2 linked regions of the Methylomagnum ishizawai genome follow. The protein of the gene in region 1 interacts with the protein of each later gene in a pairwise test. Links are inferred from orthologs where the notes say so. Each region holds a gene or a part of one and is shown on either strand. Other genes may lie near its edges.

Evidence for each region.
Region 2: the proteins of ftsL (region 1) and ftsB interact in binary tests that used the Escherichia coli proteins (3 or more experiments, as listed by UniProt). The link is inferred for Methylomagnum ishizawai from one-to-one orthologs.

Annotation. Positions count from the first base shown.
Region 1 is NZ_AP019783.1:734,202-737,520, reverse strand. The notes cover bases 287-3,286. They hold ftsL (cell division protein FtsL), read left to right. Parts: upstream 287-1,657; coding sequence 1,658-1,915; downstream 1,916-3,286. Other genes in these bases: K5658_RS03245 (peptidoglycan D,D-transpeptidase FtsI family protein), read left to right, coding at 1,931-3,286; rsmH (16S rRNA (cytosine(1402)-N(4))-methyltransferase RsmH), read left to right, coding at 714-1,661; mraZ (division/cell wall cluster transcriptional repressor MraZ), read left to right, coding at 287-717. In the rest of the region: more of mraZ, read left to right, coding at 259-286; more of K5658_RS03245, read left to right, coding at 3,287-3,319. UniProt on the Escherichia coli protein: Essential cell division protein. May link together the upstream cell division proteins, which are predominantly cytoplasmic, with the downstream cell division proteins, which are predominantly periplasmic.
Region 2 is NZ_AP019783.1:1,474,658-1,477,859, reverse strand. What follows is about bases 237-3,119. They hold ftsB (cell division protein FtsB), read left to right. Parts: upstream 237-1,451; coding sequence 1,452-1,787; downstream 1,788-3,119. Other genes in these bases: truD (tRNA pseudouridine(13) synthase TruD), read left to right, coding at 3,050-3,119; ispF (2-C-methyl-D-erythritol 2,4-cyclodiphosphate synthase), read left to right, coding at 2,568-3,050; ispD (2-C-methyl-D-erythritol 4-phosphate cytidylyltransferase), read left to right, coding at 1,808-2,563; eno (phosphopyruvate hydratase), read left to right, coding at 237-1,428. Also shown: more of eno, read left to right, coding at 145-236; more of truD, read left to right, coding at 3,120-3,202. UniProt on the Escherichia coli protein: Essential cell division protein. May link together the upstream cell division proteins, which are predominantly cytoplasmic, with the downstream cell division proteins, which are predominantly periplasmic.

The sequences.
Region 1 (3,319 bases):
AACGTTCAGTTCTCAATCCAACTCCGTCACACCCCGCCCACGCCGCCGGCACAAGCCCGCACTCGATTGATAAGCCATTGAATATCAAATAATTTCAATAGTCCCCCCGATCCCAAACAGCCAACACCACCGTAACAACGCGGTCATGAAAAATATATTCCATACATCGTCTTGACTTGCCTGCGGTAGGTTTCTATATTCCCGTGCGAGTGGCGAAAAGTGGAGAAAAATGGGGCTGTATGGCGATAAGGGGGTTTTTTGTTTCGTGGCGTCAGTTCCATCCACCTGGACGACAAGGGGCGCTTGGCCGTCCCCACCCGCTACCGGGCCGAATTGGACGAATGCTGCGACAACCAATTAGTCGTCACGGTCGGCCTGGATAAGTGCCTGTTGCTCTACCCCCTCCCGGAATTCGAAGACATCGAACGCAAGCTCGTCAAACTCCCCGCCTTGAACAAACAGGCCAAACGATTGCAACGCTTACTGATCGGCCACGCCGCCGAGTGCCAACTGGATAGCCAAGGGCGGTGCTTGATCCCGGAACCTTTGCGTAGGTTCGCCCTGCTCGAAAAGCGCGTCGCCCTGGTCGGCCAGGGCAACAAATTCGAGCTATGGGACGAGGACACCTGGAACCGCAGCCGCGACGAATGGATCGAGGCGGAACGGCTCGGCGACGACGAAGACTTGCCGCCCGAACTCGGCACCTTGTCCCTGTGAGCGCCGGGGATTCGCCGCACACGCCGGTGATGTTGCGCGAGGCCGTGGCGGGGCTGGCCCCCGAGCGCGGCGGTTATTTCGTCGATGGCACCTTCGGGCGCGGCGGGCATACGGCGGCGCTCCTGGCCCGGCTCGGCAGCCAAGACCGCCTGCTCGCGCTGGACAAAGACCCGGACGCGCTGGCCTCGCCCGAAGCCCTGGCCTTGCGGGCCGATCCCCGCTTGGAACTGGTCCATGGCAGCTTCGCCCAGCTCGCGGCATTCATCGCGGAGCGGGGCCGGCCCGGACAAGTGGCGGGCGTCCTCATGGACCTAGGGGTGTCCTCGCCCCAACTCGACGAGGCCGGGCGCGGCTTCAGCTTCATGCGCGACGGCCCGCTCGATATGCGGATGGACACGGGCCGGGGCATCACCGCCGCCGAATGGCTGGCCGATGTCTCCGAGAACGAACTGATACAGGTCTTGCGGGATTACGGCGAAGAACGCTACGCCCGGCGCATCGCCCAAGCCCTCGTGGCGCGGCGACGCTCCAACCCACCGCTCTCGACCACGGCGGAACTGGCCGGACTGATCGCCGCCGCCGTGCCGACCCGCGAAAAGGGCAAACACCCGGCCACCCGGAGTTTCCAAGCCATCAGGATTCATATCAACCATGAACTCGAAGAACTCGAAGCGGGTTTGCGGCAAGCCTTGGAAATCTTGCGACCGGGGGGGCGCATGGCGGTGATTGCATTCCATTCCCTGGAAGACCGGATCGTGAAGCGCTTCATGCGCGACGAGTCGCGCAGTGGCGGCTCCACGCCCATGCCGTGGCCCGCGCCGGACGAACGCGCCCCGAAATTGGCCCGGATCGGCAAGGCCGTCCTGCCGAGCGCCGAAGAAACCGCCGCGAACCCCAGGGCGCGCAGCGCGGTACTCCGGATCGCCGAGCGGCTTCCGGCATGAGGACCCTATTGGTGCTGGTCGCCGTAGCCGTGGCCTCCGCCCTGGGCGTGGTGTACACGAAATACCGCTCGCGCATGTTGTTCGCCGAGGTCCAGCGGTTGGAGCAAGCCCTCGACGCCTACGACGAGGAATGGGGCCAATTGCAGTTGGAGCAAAACACCTTCGCCGAACACAGCCGCATCGAAAAAATGGCCCGCGCCCGCCTGGGCATGGTGCTGCCCGCCCGTGAATCGACCCTTTACATCAACCCTTAGACGAGTCGCGCCGACATGCGAATCATCCAACCGAACGTGGTGAAAGAAGACGATTACAGCGGTCGCTGGCGCTTCCTGCTCATGCTGATCCTGTGCGCCATGACCGTCTTGATCGGGCGGGCGGTCTTCCTGCAAGTGCTGGACCGGCAGTTCCTCAAACAGCAAGGGGATTTGCGCCATGTCGGCATCCTGCCCGTGCCCGCCCACCGGGGCCGTATCATCGACCGCAACGGCGAATTGCTGGCGGTCAGCACCCCGGTGAAATCGATCTGGATCAACCCCAAGGAATTCCTCAAGACCGAAGTCACCCATGAACAACTGAAGGCCCTGGCCGATCTGGTGGGCATGTCGGTCAAGGAGATCAAGCAGCGCATCGGCCAGGACGACCACCGCGGTTTCGTCTATATCAAGCGGCGCATGAACCCGGAACTGGTCGATCAAGCCATGGCGCTGGGCATCCCCGGCATCTACGACGAACGCGAATACCGCCGCTACTACCCGACCGGCGAAGTGACCGCCCACCTGCTGGGTTTCACCGATATCGAGGACAAGGGCCAGGAAGGCATGGAACTCGGCTTCGACGCCTCGTTGCGCGGCACCGATGGCGCGAAGCGCATCATCCGCGATGGCAAGCGCCGCATCATCGAAGACCTGGAAAACATCCGCCTGCCGGTGCCGGGGAAGGATTTGACCCTGAGCATCGACGAGCGCCTGCAATATCTAGCCTACCGCGAACTGAAAAAAGCGGTCATGCAGCACCGCGCCCGTTCGGGCTCCTTGGTCTTGCTGGACAGCCAGACCGGCGAAGTCCTGGCCATGGTCAACCAGCCCTCCTACAACCCCAACAGCCGGGGCAAGCTCAAGGGCAATCCCTCCCGCAACCGGGCCATCACCGATTTGTACGAGCCGGGCTCCACCATGAAGCCCTTCGCCGTGGCCTGCGCCCTGGAACTCGGCCTGACCCATCCCAACACCGTCTATAGCACGGCGGGCGGCCAGATGCGGGTCGGCCACAACATCGTCAAGGATGTCCACAGCTATGGCAGCCTGGATGTGACCGGCATCCTGCAAAAATCCAGCAACGTGGGCGTCACCAAGATCGCCCTCAGCGTGCCGCCCAAGAAATTCTGGGCCTTCTACAACAATCTCGGCTTCGGCCAGCCTTTGGACAGCGGCTTTCCCGGCGAGGCCCATGGCCGTTTGTCCGACTACCAGGGTTGGAACGCCTTCGAGCAGGCCACCCTGTCCTTCGGCTATGGCGTGTCCACTTCCACCGCGCAACTGGCCCGCGCCTATAGCTCCCTGGCCAACGACGGCGTGATCCCCATGGTCAGCCTGCTCAAGCGCGACACCCCGCCGGAAGCCCACCGCATCATGTCGGCCAAGACCGCCACCACGGTCCGC
Region 2 (3,202 bases), 740 kb from region 1 along the record:
AGGCTGGCGGTGCCCACGAAAATCATGAACCGGCGCACCTAGCCACCCTGCCCGGCCATTTCATCGGCGAATAGGAACGCCGCCATTACCCAATGGCCGGAGCAGAACTTTAACGTTATTCCCGCAACCCATCATGGAGCCAACATGAGCAAAATCGTAGAAGTGAAAGCCCTCGAAGTCCTCGACTCCCGCGGCAACCCGACCGTGGCCGTGGATGTCGTCCTGGAATCCGGTGCCATCGGTACCTCCATGGTGCCGTCCGGCGCCTCCACCGGCTCCCGCGAAGCCATCGAACTGCGCGACGGCGACAAGGCCCGCTACCTGGGCAAGGGCGTCACCAAGGCGGTCGCCAACGTCAACGGCGAACTGCGTACAGCCGTGCTGGGCCTCGACGCCGCCGACCAGGCCGGCCTCGACGCCAAGATGATCGAAGCCGACGGCACCGACAACAAGGGCCGCTTGGGGGCCAACGCCCTGCTCGGCGTGTCCCTGGCCTCGGCCCGCGCCGCCGCCACCGAAGCCGGTAAGCCGCTGTACGCCCATTTGCACCAGGGCGGCGAGTTCGTCCTGCCGGTGCCGATGATGAACATCATCAACGGCGGTGCCCATGCCGATAACAGCGTGGACATGCAGGAATTCATGATCCTGCCCGTGGGCGCTCCCAACTTCCGCGAAGCCATCCGCTACGGCGCGGAAGTGTTCCACGCCCTCAAAAAGGTGCTGGGCCAGCGCGGCCTCGCCACCGGTGTGGGCGACGAGGGCGGTTTCGCCCCCGACCTGCCCTCCAACGAAGCCGCCATCGAAGTCATCCTGGAAGCCATCGGCAACGCGGGCTATACCGCGGGCAAGGATATCTTCCTAGGGCTAGACTGCGCCGCTTCCGAGTTCTACAAGGACGGCGTCTACGACCTCGAATCCGAAGGCAAGAAATACTCCTCCGGCGAATTCGCCGACTTCTTCGCCTCCTGGGTCGATAAGTACCCGATCATCAGCATCGAGGACGGCCTGGACGAAAGCGATTGGGCGGGCTGGAAAGTCCTCACCGAGAAACTGGGCTCGCGCATCCAGTTGGTGGGCGACGATTTGTTCGTGACCAACCCGAAAATCCTCAAGGAAGGCATCGACAAGGGCATCGCCAACTCCATCCTCATCAAGGTCAACCAGATCGGCACCTTGACCGAGACCCTGGAAGCCATCGCCATGGCGCAGGCGGCGGGCTACACCACCGTGATGTCGCACCGCTCCGGCGAAACCGAGGACAGCACCATCGCCGATTTGGCCGTCGCCGCCTCCACCGGCCAGATCAAGACCGGCTCCCTGAGCCGTTCCGACCGCATCGCCAAGTACAACCGCCTGCTGAAGATCGAGGCGGAACTGGGCGACAAGGCCGTCTACGCCGGCAAGAGCGCGTTCAAGCGGGCGTTCTAAGCTGAGCCAAGGCCGGCACCGGCATGAAAAAGCTCATCATTTTTCTGCTGGTGCTGGTCGCCTTGCTGCAATGGCGTTTGTGGTTCGGCGATGGCGGCATCTACGAATTGCATGAACTGCAAGCCCGTATCGAGCAGCTCAAGGAGGAAGGCGACAAGCTCCACGAGCGCAACGCCGCCCTCGAAGCCGATGTGAAGGATTTGAAGGAAGGCACCGACGCCATCGAGGAACGCGCCCGCCAGGAATTGGGCATGGTCAAGGAGGGCGAGACCTTCGTGCAGGTGTTCGAGAAGCCGCATCCCTTGCCGCCGCCGGAGAAAACCACCCCGGCCCATGGCCCGGCAAAACCGAAGCATTGACCGCCCCACCCACCGCCCCAATGATTTCAAATAACGCCCCCCGTTTCTGGGCCGTCGTCCCCGCCGCCGGTGTCGGCAAGCGCATGGGCGCGGATGTGCCCAAGCAATATCTCGAAGTCCTGGGCAAGCCCGTCCTGCAACACACCCTGGAACGGCTATTGAGCGTCGAGGCTTTTTCCGGCATCGCGGTCGCACTGGGCCACGACGACGGCTATTGGCCCGACCTCCCCTGCGCCACCCACCCCAAAATCCGCCGCGCCCCCGGCGGCAAGGAACGCGCCGACTCGGTGCTGTCGGGACTCCGTAGCTTGGAAAACGAGGCCGATCCCGATGATTGGGTCTTGGTCCACGACGCCGCCCGGCCCTGCCTCGCCCGAACCGATGTGGAAAAGCTGATGGCGACGCTCAAGGACGACCCCGTCGGCGGCATCCTAGGGCTGCCGGTCAGCGACACCCTGAAAAGCGTGGAGGCGGGCCATATCACCGGCACCGTGGACCGCGGCCGGGTCTGGCGGGCGCTGACCCCGCAGATGTTCCGCTACGGGCTGTTACGCGGGGCATTGGAAGCAGCGGCGCAAAACGGCTGGGTCGTCACCGACGAAGCCAGCGCCATCGAACTCAAGGGCTTGCGTCCCAAGCTGGTCGAGGGACGGCCCGACAACCTCAAAATCACCCGGCCCGAGGATTTGCCCCTGGCCGTTTTTTACATGGTTTCAATCCTCTCCCAGGAACCGGGAGACGCCCAGCTTATCAACCCATCCGAAAACCGGGAATAAAACAATGTTGCGCATAGGCCAGGGCTACGACGCCCACAAATTCAAGGCGGGCGACCATATCGTCATCGGCGGGGTCAAAATCCCCTTCATCCACGGCATGGCGGCGCATTCCGACGGCGACGTGGCCCTGCACGCGCTGTGCGACGCCCTGTTGGGCGCGGCGGCCCTGGGCGATATTGGCAAGCATTTCCCGGACACCGACGCCGCCTACAAGGGGATCGACAGCCGCATCCTGGTCCGCAACGTCATGGCCAAGCTCAAGGAATTGGGCTACGCGGTCGGCAATGTCGATGTCACCCTCGTGGCCCAAGCCCCCAAAATGGCCCCGCATATCCCCAAGATGCGCGAACACATCGCCGCCGACCTCGAAATCGGCGTGGACGCCGTGAACGTCAAGGCCACCACCACCGAAGGCATGGGTTTCGAGGGCCGGGGCGAAGGGATTTCGTCCTATGCCGTGGCCTTGCTGCACAAGGTGCCGGTTTGATGAACATGCCCGCCCCCCTGCCCTACGCCCACGGCGGTCCCGTCGGCACCGCCACCCTGAAAGCCGCGCCGGAAGATTTCATGGTCGAGGAAATCCTGGGCTTCGCGCCTTCCGGCGAAGGCGAACACGTGTTCCTCAAGGTCGAGAAGCGC